3 regions of the Streptomyces sp. NPDC036764 genome follow, and region 3 is predicted to be linked to each of the others. Evidence: riboswitches for the same ligand, from Rfam matches in the RefSeq annotation. Region 3 holds a riboswitch; each other region holds the start of a gene.
The links. A riboswitch is a leader RNA that binds a small molecule or an ion and turns the genes downstream of it on or off. The one in region 3 is predicted to bind cobalamin.
Positions count from the first base shown of each region.

Region 1: it holds a riboswitch for cobalamin, as region 3 does, so the genes downstream of both, ACZ69Q_RS02985 (hypothetical protein) here and ACZ69Q_RS21900 (ribonucleoside-diphosphate reductase subunit alpha) in region 3, are expected to answer to the same signal.
Region 2: it holds a riboswitch for cobalamin, as region 3 does, so the genes downstream of both, metE (5-methyltetrahydropteroyltriglutamate--homocysteine S-methyltransferase) here and ACZ69Q_RS21900 (ribonucleoside-diphosphate reductase subunit alpha) in region 3, are expected to answer to the same signal.

Region 1 is NZ_JBVJPT010000001.1:700,042-704,312, forward strand. Features, by position in the region: gene ACZ69Q_RS02980 (short-chain fatty acyl-CoA regulator family protein) at 1-1,351, shown strand, start outside; cobalamin riboswitch at 1,380-1,558, shown strand; gene ACZ69Q_RS02985 (hypothetical protein) at 1,734-2,045, shown strand; gene ACZ69Q_RS02990 (PP2C family protein-serine/threonine phosphatase) at 2,245-3,585, shown strand; gene ACZ69Q_RS02995 (PRC-barrel domain containing protein) at 3,889-4,242, shown strand.
Region 2 is NZ_JBVJPT010000001.1:693,778-698,048, forward strand. Features, by position in the region: gene metE (5-methyltetrahydropteroyltriglutamate--homocysteine S-methyltransferase) at 1-1,696, opposite strand, end outside; cobalamin riboswitch at 1,852-2,075, opposite strand; gene ACZ69Q_RS02965 (3-hydroxybutyryl-CoA dehydrogenase) at 2,069-2,941, opposite strand; gene aceB (malate synthase A) at 2,938-4,271, opposite strand, start outside.
Region 3 is NZ_JBVJPT010000005.1:263,632-267,902, forward strand. Features, by position in the region: gene ACZ69Q_RS21890 (NACHT domain-containing protein) at 1-679, opposite strand, end outside; gene ACZ69Q_RS21895 (GNAT family N-acetyltransferase) at 835-1,341, shown strand; cobalamin riboswitch at 1,394-1,530, shown strand; gene ACZ69Q_RS21900 (ribonucleoside-diphosphate reductase subunit alpha) at 1,655-4,036, shown strand; gene ACZ69Q_RS21905 (ribonucleotide-diphosphate reductase subunit beta) at 4,036-4,271, shown strand, end outside.

The sequences.
Region 1 (4,271 bases), on a different contig from region 3:
CATCTCCCCGAGCTATCTGAACCAGATGGAGCACGACTCCCGCCCCCTCACCGTGCCCGTCCTGCTCCGGCTCACCGAGACGTTCGGCGTCGACCCGGGCTTCTTCTCCGAGCGCGACACCGCCCGGCTCGTGGCCGACCTGCGCGAGGCGCTCACGGGCGAGATCGCCGCCGCCCGGGTCTCCCCGACCGACCTCGCCGAACTGGCCTCACGCATGCCCGCGGTCGCGCAGGTCCTGCTCGACCTGGGCCGCCGCAACCAACTGCTGTCCGAACGGCTCGCGGGGGCCGACGGCCGCGACACCGGCGACTCGCCGCCCCGCTCGCCGCACGAGGAGATCCGCGACTTCTTCTACCGCCGCCAGAACTACCTCCACGACACCGACCTGGCGGCCGAGCAGCTCGCCGAGCGGATCGGCATCCGGCCCGGCGAGGTCCTCCGTGCCCTGACCCAACGCCTGACCGACGCCCACGGGATCCGCCTGGCCGACACCCCCGAAACCCCCGGCATCCGCCCGCCCACCGGCGCCGGCGACCGACTGCACCACTACGACGAGGCGACCCGCACCCTGCACCTGTCGACCCTCCTGCGCCCCGGCCAGCGCGCCTTCCGCATGGCGACCCAGCTCGCCCTGCTGGAGTACGCGGGCGAACTGGACCGGCAGGCCGCCGAGGACTTCCCGGCCGGCTCGCCCGCCCACACCCTGGCCCGCATCGGCGTCGCCAACTACTACGCCGCCGCGCTGGTGTTGCCGTACACCGCCTTCCACACGGCGGCCGAGGAGGTGCGCTACGACATCGAGCGGCTCACCGACCGCTACGGCCTCGGCTACGAGACCGTCTGCCACCGGCTCAGCACCCTCCAGCGCCCTCGCCTGCGGGGCGTGCCCTTCTCCTTCGTGCGGGTCGACCGGGCCGGCAACATGTCCAAACGGCAGTCCGCCACCGGGTTCCACTTCTCCCGGGCCGGCGGCACCTGCCCGCTGTGGAACGTCTACGAGGCGTTCGCCGCACCCGGCCGCATCCACGTCCAGGTCGCCGAAATGCCCGACGGGCAGCGGTACTTGTGGACCGCCCGCGCGGTCACCCGGCACCGCGGAGGCTGGGGCGAGCCCGGCAAGACGTACGCCATCGGGCTGGGCTGCGAGATCAGGCACGCCCACCGCCTCGTCTACTCCGACGGGCTCGACCTCACCAGCCCCTCCGCCGCCATCCCCATCGGCATGGGCTGCCGCGTCTGCGAACGCCTCGACTGCCCCCAGCGGGCCGCGCCGCCCCTCGGGCGGACCCTGCGCATCGACGAGAACACCAGCACCTTCGTGCCGTACCCGGTGACCGAGCGCACGACCTGAGAGGGGTACGGAGTTGGGGATACGGAGTTGATAGCCTCGGCGGGCCAGTCGAGCCACATCCGAGGCCAGGGAATCCGGTGCGAATCCGGAACTGACGCGCAGCGGTGAGGGGGACGGGCGGGGCACCGAACGCCACTGGGAGACCGGGAAGGCGGCCCCGACCGGACGAACCCGAGTCCGAAGACCTGCTGGCACCTCCACGCCGCCCGGCGAGGAGGACGTCCGTAGGCCGGGCTCCGCGTACGAGCCCCGACACCCGAGGCTGCCCGTGCTCCCCTCCCGCCCCGCGTCCGCGCCGACCGAACCCCCGGCACCCACCGCCGCATCACCCGCGCCGTGCCGCGTCGTCGTCTGCCGGGACTGCTGCTGCGGCACCCCGAAGGTGCCCGGGGTCGACCACGCGCAGCAGACCGCGCGCCTCGCCGAGAACGTGCCCGTGCGCGTCTCCGAATGCCTCGACGTGTGCGAACACGCCAACGTGATCGTCGTCCAGCCGTCCGCCGCCGCCCGCGCGTCCGGCGCCCGCCCCGTCTGGCTCGGCCTCGTCAACGATCCCGACGCCACCGAGGACATCATCACCTGGGTCCGGGCCGGCGGCCCCGGCGTGGCACCCTGCCCCGACGTGCTCGACCTCTACACCTTCACACCGCCCCGGCGGGCCGGAGACGCGGGAAGGGCGAAGCCCGAACAGTGAGTGCCGGCCGCCAGGCCGGACCGCTGAGTTGGTCTTTCGGCCTCCGTTGACTCCCTGACCAGCGCAGATGTGTCTTTCGGTGTCTGTGTCGCCTGACGGGGGACTACTGTGGCGATGCGTCAATTGAGTTGACGTCCGGCGGTCCGATCACCGTTGTGACTGCTGCCGGATCCTGGGCGCCGAAGGCAGGGGGTGCCGCATGCCGGAGGGCATGTTCGCCGGGGGCCTGCGAGACGACGGACTGCCGGCGGCCCTGTCGGATCCCCGACGGCTGGCCGCGGTGGCGGCAACGGGACTGATGGATACCGGACCCGAGGATGCCTTCGACGACCTGGCCCAACTCGCCGCGGCGGTCACCGGCTGCGGACGCGCCTTCATCACCCTGGTCGACGAACAGCGCTCGTTCTGGAAGTCCGCCATCGGAGTACCCGACAGGTCACTGGCCGAACGCCAGAGCCTGGTGGGCGAGACCTTCTGCTCCTTCCTCATCGGCCTGGCCGGGCAGCCCTTCATCGTCGAGGACGCCGCAGCCGACCCCCGCACCCACGAACATCCCTCCGTGGCGCCGACGAAGATCGGTGCCTGGGCCGGCTATCCCATCCTCAGCCCGGCCGGCGAGGTGCTGGGCGGTATGTGCGTGATCGACGACAACTCCCACGCCTGGCAGTCCGCGGAGCTGGGCACGCTGGCCGCCATGGCCCGCGCCGTCAGCAATGAGATCAACCTCCGTACCACCCTGACGACCGTGCAGGGGGCTCTCGCCGCAGCCCAGGACGCCCTGGAAATTTCCAGCAAGCTGGCGCGCAGCCTCCAGGACAGTCTCCTGCCCCCGGCACTGCCCAAGGTCCCCGCGCTGGAGACGGCGGCCTCGTACCTGCCCGCCGCGGGCGGCACCATGGTGGTCGGCGACTTCTACGACCTCTTTCACGCCAAGGGGCCGTGGTGGTGCACCGTCATGGGCGACGTATGCGGCAAAGGCACAGAAGCCGCCAAGGTCACCGCACTGGCCCGGTACACCCTGCGGGCCGAGGCCACCCAGCATCTCTCACCCGCCACCGTCCTGGGGCACCTCAACTCCGCCCTGCTCGACCAGCGCAAGGGTGAACGATTCCTGACCGCCGTCTACGCCACCTTCCGCGCCACCCCCGGCGGCATCGCGGGCCGCCTCTGTACGGCAGGCCACCTTCCGGCCCTGATCCGGCGCGCCGACGGCCGTGTCCGCGAAGTCGGCCGGCCCGGCAGCCTGCTGGGCGTCCTGCCCGACGTGCACCTCAGCGACGTCCGCTTCCGCCTCGCCGCCGGCGACACCCTGCTCCTCTACACCGACGGCGCCACCGAAGCCCGCGCCCGCCGCACCGCCGCCTCCGGCGAACGCCCCCTGTTCGGCGAGGACGCGCTGGCCGCCGCCCTCGCAGGCTGCCGTGACCTGGACGCTCAGGGCATCGTCACCCACCTCGGCGAACTGCTGGCCGAGTACAGCGGCGACTGGGCGAGCGACGACACCGCTCTGCTCGCCCTGCGAGTCCCACCACGGACCTGAACCGACATGCAGGGCGCCCACTGCGAGCGCGACAGTCCTGGCGGCGTCATTTCCGTGATTTTCATCGCCCCGGGGCACTCCTATTTCCAGCCGAATATCCAAGCGTAGTAACCAGGGCGGGCGCTGTCTGCGTATTTTCCGGCACAAGAATCAGAGAACCTGGCTTGATTGGGAGCGTGAAACCCCGAACGCAGGGCACCCGCAAACGGCAGCGGTCATGGAAAACGCTGTGTGCGCGTTTGGAAAAAGGAGGAACAGCGGGGACCCTGCTGTCCTCCGTTTACCGGAGGAGTTGTTTTTCGCGTGACTGAAAATGTGTGGAGTTACAAGCCGACGGCGGGGCTGACGGGCGCCGACCTCACCGGGTACAAGGTCGAGGCCACGGACGGCAGCATCGGCAAGGTCGACAAGCACTCCGACGAGGTCGGTGACGCCTACCTGGTGGTGGACACCGGTGTGTGGATCTTCGGCAAGGAGGTTCTGCTCCCGGCGAGCACGGTGGTCAGCATCGACCCGGAGGGGCAGAAGATCTTCGTCGACCGCACCAAGCAGCAGATCAAGGACGCTCCCGAGTTCGACCAGGACAAGCACCTCGGCGACCACCGTTACCGTGACGAGCTGGGCACGTACTACGGCACCATCGGCCCGCTCGCCTGATCCGACGCCTCTTCTGAGGAAAACAGCCC
Region 2 (4,271 bases), on a different contig from region 3:
TGCCCTTGACCGGGCGCGAGGTGAGGGACTGGGCGTACGTCGTCCAGCGCACCGTCATCGGCTCGGGCCGCGAGATGTCGCCTGCCAGGATCGGCGGGCGGACGTAGCGGGTGCCGTAGGACTGCACCCAGCCGTGCTGCGTGGCGAGGTATCCGGTCAGCCGCTCGGCGAAGTACTGGACCATGTCGTTGCGTTCGGGCTCGCCGTGCACCAGGACGTCGATGCCGGTCTTCTCCTGGAAGGCGATCACTTCCTGGATCTCGGCCTTGACGCGTTCCTCGTAGGCGGCCGCGCCGATCCGGCCGGCCCGCAGGTCGGCGCGTGCGGTACGCAGTTCGCCGGTCTGCGGGAACGAGCCGATCGTGGTGGTCGGCAGCAACGGCAGCCCGAGGTGCGCGCGCTGGGCGGCACTCCGCTCGGCGTACGGCTGTGAGCGGCGGGCGTCCGCGGCGGTGACGGCCGCCGCGCGGGAGCGGACGGCCGCGTCGCGGGTGATCGGCGAGCCGGCGCGCGAGGCCAGGTCGGCCCGGTTGGCGGCGAGTTGGGCGGTGATCGCGCCGGTGCCCTGGGCGAGGCCCTTGGCGAGGGTGACGACCTCGGCGGTCTTCTGCCGCGCGAACGCCAGCCAGCGCAGGATCTGCGGCTCGATGTCCCGCTCGGCCGTCGCGTCCAGCGGCACGTGCAGCAGGGAGCAGGAGGCCGAGACGTCGACCCGGTCCGCCAGGCCCAGCAGGGTGCCGAGCGTGGCGAGCGACGCGGACAGGTCGTTGACCCAGACGTTGCGGCCGTTGACGACACCGGCCACCAGCCGCTTGCCGGGCAGCCCGCCGACGGCGGCGAGTGCCTCCAGGTTGGCCGCCGCCGACTCGGTGAAGTCCAGCGCCAGCCCCTCGACCGGCGCCTTGGCGAGCACGGGCAGTGCCTCGCCGAGCCGGTCGAAGTACGAGGCAACCAGCAGCTTCGGCCGGTCGGTGCGGGCGCCGAGGTCACGGTAGGCGCGCCCGGCGGCGTTCAGCTCGGCCGGGGTGCGGTCCTGGACGAGCGCCGGCTCGTCGAGCTGGACCCACTCGGCGCCCGCCGCGCGCAGGTCGGCCAGGATGCGCGCGTACACCGGCAGCAGCCGGTCCAGCAGGGTGAGCGGCTCGAAGTCCGCGGCGACCCCGGGTGCCGGCTTGGCGAGCAGCAGGTAGGTGACCGGGCCGACCAGGACCGGGCGGGCGCTCAGGCCCAGCGCCAGGGCCTCCTTCAGCTCGGCGACCTGCTTGGCGGAGTCCGCCGTGAAGACGGTGTCCGGGCCCAACTCCGGCACGAGATAGTGGTAGTTGGTGTCGAACCACTTCGTCATCTCCAGCGGCGCGACGTCCTGCGTGCCGCGGGCCATGGCGAAGTAGCCGTCCAGGGCGTCGGTCTCGACGGCGGTGCGATGCCGCTCGGGGATCGCGCCGAGGGCGACGGTGGTGTCCAGGACGTGGTCGTAGTACGAGAAGTCGCCGGTCGGCACCTCGTGGATGCCGGCCTCGGCGAGCCGGCGCCAGTTGGCGAGGCGCAGTTCGGCGGCGGTGGAGCGCAGCGCGTCGGCGGTGACGCGGCCCTTCCAGTAGCCCTCGATCGCCTTCTTCAGTTCCCGGTTCGGGCCCTGGCGGGGGTAGCCGTACACGGTGGCCCGTGCTGCCGCGGCTGCGGGCTTGGTGGTCACGGAGATCTCCTTCGCGAGATGAATCCCTGAGATCCCGGCGACGGGAGGAGGGCGCGAAGGGGCGACGGACCGGACGGCGACGGCCGCAGGGCCGTCCGCTCGGTCATGTGCGCCGACCCGCCCTCGAGGTCACCGGGATGTCCGCGTACGAGTGGTTCGCGCGCGGGCAGTTGGCAGGTCTTCGGACTCGCGGGCACGTCCTCACTTCGTGAGGACACCTACTGGCCGTCGCTTCCCAGGCCCTGTACGTCGGGCTCAGTGCGTATGACGGCGGTCGTTCCCGCTCACCGCTGCGGGGCAGTCCCGGATTCCCACCGGGTTCCCTCTTACGACGCATCCCGCCTGGCGGACGGGGCGAACCAGCTACGCGGGTCAGCCTATCCGGCCGTACCCGTGGAACCCGCGGCCGCTCTTGCGGCCCAGCAGCCCCGCCTCCACCATGCGCTGGAGCAGCGGCGGCGGGGCGTACAGGGGCTCCTTGAACTCGTCGTAGAGGGACTCGGCGATCGAGGCGACGGTGTCGAGGCCGATCAGATCCGCGAGCCTGAGCGGGCCCATGGGGTGGGCGCAGCCCAGTTCCATACCGGTGTCGATGTCGGCGGCGGTGGCGAAGCCGGACTCCGCCATCCGGATCGCCGACAGCAGGTACGGGATCAGCAGCGCGTTGACGACGAAGCCGGCCCGGTCGCGGGAGCGGATCACGGTCTTGCCGAGCCTGCGGCCCGCGAAGTCCTCGACCGCGTCGACGGTCGCGGCCGAGGTGTGCAGCGAGGTCACGACCTCCACCAGCGGCAGGACCGGAACGGGATTGAAGAAGTGCAGGCCCACGACCCGGTCCGCGCGGGATGTCGCCATGCCGAGCCGCATGATCGGCAGCGAGGAGGTGTTGGTGGCCAGTACGGCCGCCGGGTCCTCGACGATCTTGTCGAGCGCTGCGAACACCTCGGTCTTGGCGTCCGGGTTCTCCACGACGGCCTCGACCACGAGCTGCCGGTCGGCCAGGTCCTCCAGGCTGCCGGTGAACACCAGCCGGGCGAGCGCGCCGGCCGCGGCCGTCTCCTCCAGCTTCCCCCGCCGCACCGCGCGCTCCAGCGACGCCGCCACCCGGTCCCGGGCGGCCCGCGCCGCGACCGCGTCCACCTCGCACAGCACCGTGTCGAGCCCGGCCCGCGCGCACACCTCGGCGATCCCGGCGCCCATCTGCCCGCCACCGACCACACCGACCCGCCGGATGCCCTCGCTCATGCCCAGGCCTCCGTCCGGCGCACCAGGTGACGGGTGTAAGCGTCCGGGGTGAAGAACAGCGGCAACTCGCCCACCAAAGCGGTCCGTTCGAACAGCGCACGGATCTCGTCGACCGGCGCCCACGGGTACTCGGCGCCCAGCGCCACGAGCTCGTCGTCGAGGAGCCGCAGCACCGCCTCCCGGTCGATCACCCGGTGCCGCAGCCACTGCCAGATCTGCACCCGGGCGATCTCGGCGGTGGACGCGTCCTCCATCAGGCCGTTGATGGCGACGGCCCCCTGCCCGCGCAGCCAGGCGGCGAAGTAGCGCAGCGCGACGGCGACGTTGGTGCGCACGCCCTCGGCGGTGGGCGGCCCGCTGATCCGGCGCACGGACAGCAGGTCGGAGGGCGTCACCTCCACGTCGTCACGCGTACGGTCGATCTGGTGCGGCCGTGTGCCGAGGACACCGTCGAAGACCTCGCGGCAGACCGGGACGAGGCCCGGGTGGGCCACCCACGACCCGTCGAAGCCGTCCTCCGCCTCCCGCTCCTTGTCCAGCCGGACCTCGGCGAGCGCGGCCTCGTCGGCGGCCGGATCCTTTCGGGGCACCTGTGCGGCCATGCCGCCGATGGCATGGGCGCCCCGCTTGTGGCACGTGCGCACCAGCAGTTCGGTGTACGCCCGCATGAAGGGGGCGGTCATCGTCACCTTCGCCCGGTCCGGCAACAGGAAGTCGGTGCGGTGGCCGAACGTCTTGATCAGGCTGAACAGATAGTCCCAGCGGCCCGTGTTGAGCCCGGAACCGTGCTCGCGCAGCTCGTAGAGGATCTCCTCCATCTCGAACGCGGCGGTGATCGTCTCGATGAGAACCGTGGCCCGGATCGTGCCGCGCGGGATCCCGAGCAACTCCTGGGCGAGGACGAAGACGTCGTTCCACAGCCGCGCCTCGTACCGGTTCTCCAGCTTGGGCAGGTAGAAGTACGGCCCGTGGCCGGCGTCGATCTGGCGCTGCGCGCAGTGGAAGAAGTAGAGCCCGAAGTCCACGAGGGCGGCGGGCACGGGGCGGCCGTCGTGGGCGAGGTGCTCCTCGTCCAGATGCCAGCCGCGGGGGCGGACCACGAGGGTGGTGTGCCGCTCGCTGACGTCGAGCAGTGCGATCTGGCCGTCGATGACGTTGTCCCAGGTCGGGGAGGTGGCGTCCTCGAAGTCGGCCACCCACACCTGGGCACCGGAGTTGAGCGCGTCGGACGCCGTACGGCGATCGGGCGGCCCGGTGATCTCCACGCGCCGGTCGGCCAGCCCCGGGGCGGGCGGTACGACGCGCCAGGTGGGATCGGCGCGGACGGCGG
Region 3 (4,271 bases):
GGTCGGTCGTGCCGTTCGCGTCCCGCAGCCGGATAGGCACGGGTACGGCGTTCTGCTCCGCCAGCAGTTCGGTGAGCCGCACCAGGACGGCGGTCTTGCCCACACCGACGCCGCCGACCAGCAGATAGGGCCGGCGCGTGTCCCGGTCGCGCAGCCGTTCGGCGATGACCTGGGCGATCTCCTCCCGGCCCACGATCTCGGCGGCGTCCGGCCCGGCGGTGAGCACCAGCCGGTGGGGGTCGCCCCGTGCCTTGGCGAGATAACGCCGCTTGGTCCACCGGTACCACCAGAACAGGAAGAGCGCGGCGGCGAGCGACGCGGCGAGCACCGGGCCGACGAAGCGCATGACCGTGTCGAATCCGTCGTTGCCCTGCCGCCACTTCTCGAAGCCGGTCGTGTGGCCCGAGAGCAGGATGTACAGGCCCTCCACCACCCACGCGAGCACGGCCAGCGCGGCCACCGTCCAGATGGCCCGGGTGACATTGGTGTAGGTGAACCAGCGCCGCCACTTCCTGGGGCGGGCGGTGCCGCCGCGGGCCTCCAGGCGGATCGTCAGCCGGTGCCAGTGGCCCACGGCCCCCTGTCTGACCCAGTTGCCCGCCCGTCTCGGAGCCAGCGTCGCCATCGGCGCGTCACGCGGCCGCTTCTTGCCGGGCGGGCGACGGACGACCCTCGTCATCGTTCGTCTCCTTCCGAGAACGGCTCTCGAAACGGAGCGACCGCGAGGCGCCGACACCTATCTCCATGGAAGCACTCCCTGAACTCCCCGCAACCCGGCGGCCCTCGGCGGAAATCCACGGGCCCGCCGCCGTGGCCGTCCGGCAGACTCGGCGTATGGACATCGCGATCCGGCCGGCGGCGCCCGGCGAGTTCGACGCGCTCGGTGAGATCACCGCCCGGGCCTACCTCCACGACGGACTCCTCGACTTCGGCGAGAGCGACGAGTACCTCGGCGAGCTCAGGGATGTGGCCAAGCGCGCGGCCGCCGCCGAGGTGCTGGTGGCCGTCGTGGACGGCCGGCTGCTGGGCGGGGTGACCTTCGTGCCGGGCGGCGGCCCGATGGCCGACATAGCGCGCCCCGGCGAGGCCGAGATCCGGATGCTCGCCGTCGACCGCGCGGCCCGGGGACGCGGCGCCGGCGAGGCCCTCGTGCGCGCCTGCGTCGACCGCGCCCGGGCCACGGAGGGCTGCGTACGGATCGTCCTGTCGACCCAGCGCACCATGCACGGCGCCCACCGCATCTACGAACGGCTCGGCTTCGTTCGCACACCCGAGCGGGACTGGAATCCGATCCCGCAGCTCGTCGACATCACTCTCCTCACCTATGAGTTGACGCTCTGAAACCACCGCGACACAACATCTGGGGGTGGCGTGGCGGGCGAGCACAAGATGTATGCTCATGCTCGCTGTCGCCGCAGGGGAATCCGGTGCGAATCCGGAACTGTCCCGCAACGGTGTACTTGTGCATGTCTGTTCCCAGAACCGTGCACAGGAGTCAGTCCGAGGACCTGCCGACAGCGCGCCCGGCCGACCGGCCGGTGCGCCCGACGTCCGGGTCTCGTGGAATGGGCCGGTGGACGCGACGCCGCGTGCGCTCGTGTGCTGCCCCCTGCCCTCCGCAAGGCCCCCGTGCCGAGCGAGGGAGAGCCCCCACGTGACCATCGCGCCAGCAGAACCGGCCTCAGCCGTCTCTCAGGTCCAAACCGACGAGGACGCCCCGGGAACCGCTTTGCTGCGGCTCCTGACCGAGCTGACCGCCGACCTCCCCGACGCCGACCCCGGCCGGGTCGCCGCCGCCGCACTGCGCGGCCGGTCCGCCCGGGCCGACGAGGCGGAGCTGCGCGAGCTGGCCACCGAGGCGGCGGCCGGCCTCATCTCCGAGGACCCCGCCTTCAGCAGGCTCGCCGCCCGGCTGCTGACCATCTCCATCGCCGCCGAGGCAGCCTCGCAGGGTGTGACGTCCTTCACCGAGTCGGTCGCGGTCGGCCACCGCGAGGGCCTCATCGCCGACCGCACGGCCGAGTTCGCGCGCATCCACGCGGCCCGTCTCGACGCGCTGGTCGACACGGCCGCCGACGACCGCTTCGGCTACTTCGGCCTGCGCACCCTGCACAGCCGTTACCTCCTGCGGCACCCCATCACCCGCAAGGTGATCGAGACGCCCCAGCACTTCATGCTGCGCGTCGCCGCCGGTCTCGCCGAGGACGACACCGTCCGCTCCGTCGACGAGGTCTCCGCGCTCTACGGCCTGATGAGCCGCCTCGACTACCTGCCGTCCTCCCCCACCCTCTTCAACTCCGGTACCCGGCACCCCCAGATGTCGTCCTGCTACCTCCTGGACTCCCCCAAGGACGAGCTCGACTCCATCTACGACCGCTACCACCAGGTCGCCCGCCTCTCGAAGCACGCCGGCGGCATCGGCCTGTCGTACTCCCGCATCCGCTCCCGGGGTTCGCTGATCCGGGGCACCAACGGGCACTCCAACGGCATCGTCCCGTTCCTGAAGACCCTGGACGCCTCGGTCGCCGCCGTGAACCAGGGCGGCCGGCGCAAGGGCGCGGCCGCGGTCTACCTGGAGACCTGGCACTCCGACATCGAGGAGTTCCTGGAGCTGCGGGACAACACCGGTGAGGACGCCCGCCGTACGCACAACCTGAACCTCGCGCACTGGATCCCGGACGAGTTCATGCGCCGGGTCAACGCCGACGGCCAGTGGTCCCTGTTCTCGCCCGCCGACGTCCCCGAGCTCGTCGACCTGTGGGGCGAGGAGTTCGACGCGGCCTACCGCAAGGCCGAGGAGCGGGGTCTGGCGCGCAAGACCATCCCGGCCCGCGATCTGTACGGCCGCATGATGCGCACCCTCGCGCAGACCGGCAACGGCTGGATGACCTTCAAGGACGCCGCCAACCGCACCGCCAACCAGACGGCCCTGCCGGGCCATGTCGTCCACTCCTCCAACCTCTGCACGGAGATCCTGGAGGTCACCGACGACGGGGAGACGGCGGTCTGCAACCTGGGTTCGGTCAACCTCGGCGCGTTCGTGAGCGACGGGGAGATCGACTGGGAGCGCCTGGACGAGACGGTCCGCACGGCCGTCACCTTCCTCGACCGCGTCGTCGACATCAACTTCTACCCGACCGAGCAGGCGGGCCGGTCCAACGCCAAGTGGCGGCCGGTGGGCCTGGGCGCGATGGGCCTCCAGGACGTCTTCTTCAAACTGCGGCTGCCCTTCGACTCGGCCGAGGCGAAACAGCTCTCCACGCGCATCGCCGAGCGCATCATGCTCGCCGCGTACGAGGCGTCCGCCGACCTCGCCGAGCGCAACGGCCCGCTGCCGGCCTGGGAGAAGACCCGTACCGCCCAGGGTGTGCTGCACCCCGACCACTACGGTGTCGAGCCGGCCTGGCCGCAGCGCTGGGCCGCGCTGCGCGAGCGGATCGCCGCGACCGGCATGCGCAACTCGCTGCTGCTGGCCATCGCGCCCACCGCCACCATCGCGTCCATCGCCGGTGTCTACGAGTGCATCGAGCCGCAGGTGTCCAACCTGTTCAAGCGCGAGACGCTCTCCGGCGAGTTCCTCCAGGTCAACTCGTACCTGGTCGACGAGCTGAAGGCGCTGGGTGTCTGGGACGCCCGCACCCGCGAGGCGCTGCGTGATGCCAACGGCTCGGTGCAGGACTTCGCCTGGATCCCGGCGGACGTACGGGCGCTGTACCGCACGGCGTGGGAGATCCCGCAGCGCGGCCTGATCGACATGGCGGCGGCCCGGACCCCGTACCTCGACCAGGCACAGTCCCTGAACCTCTTCCTGGAGACGCCGACCATCGGCAAGCTCTCCTCGATGTACGCGTACGCCTGGAAGTCGGGCCTGAAGACGACGTACTACCTGCGCTCGCGCCCGGCGACCCGTATCGCCCGCGCCGCCCAGGGTCAGGCCGCCCAGCCCGAGAAGACCATCCCCGTCCAGCAGGTCGCCGAGCCCGACGCCGTCGCCTGCTCCCTGGAAAACCCCGAGTCCTGCGAGGCCTGCCAGTAATGCCCAGTAACCAGAACCTTCTCGACCCCGGCTTCGAGCTGACTCTGCGCCCCATGCGCTACCCGGACTTCTACGAGCGCTACCGGGACGCCATCAAGAACACCTGGACCGTGGAGGAGGTCGACCTCCACTCGGACGTCGCCGACCTCGCGAAGCTGTCCGAGGGCGAGCAGCACATGATCGGCCGGCTGGTCGCGTTCTTCGCGACGGGCGACTCGATCGTGGCGAACAACCT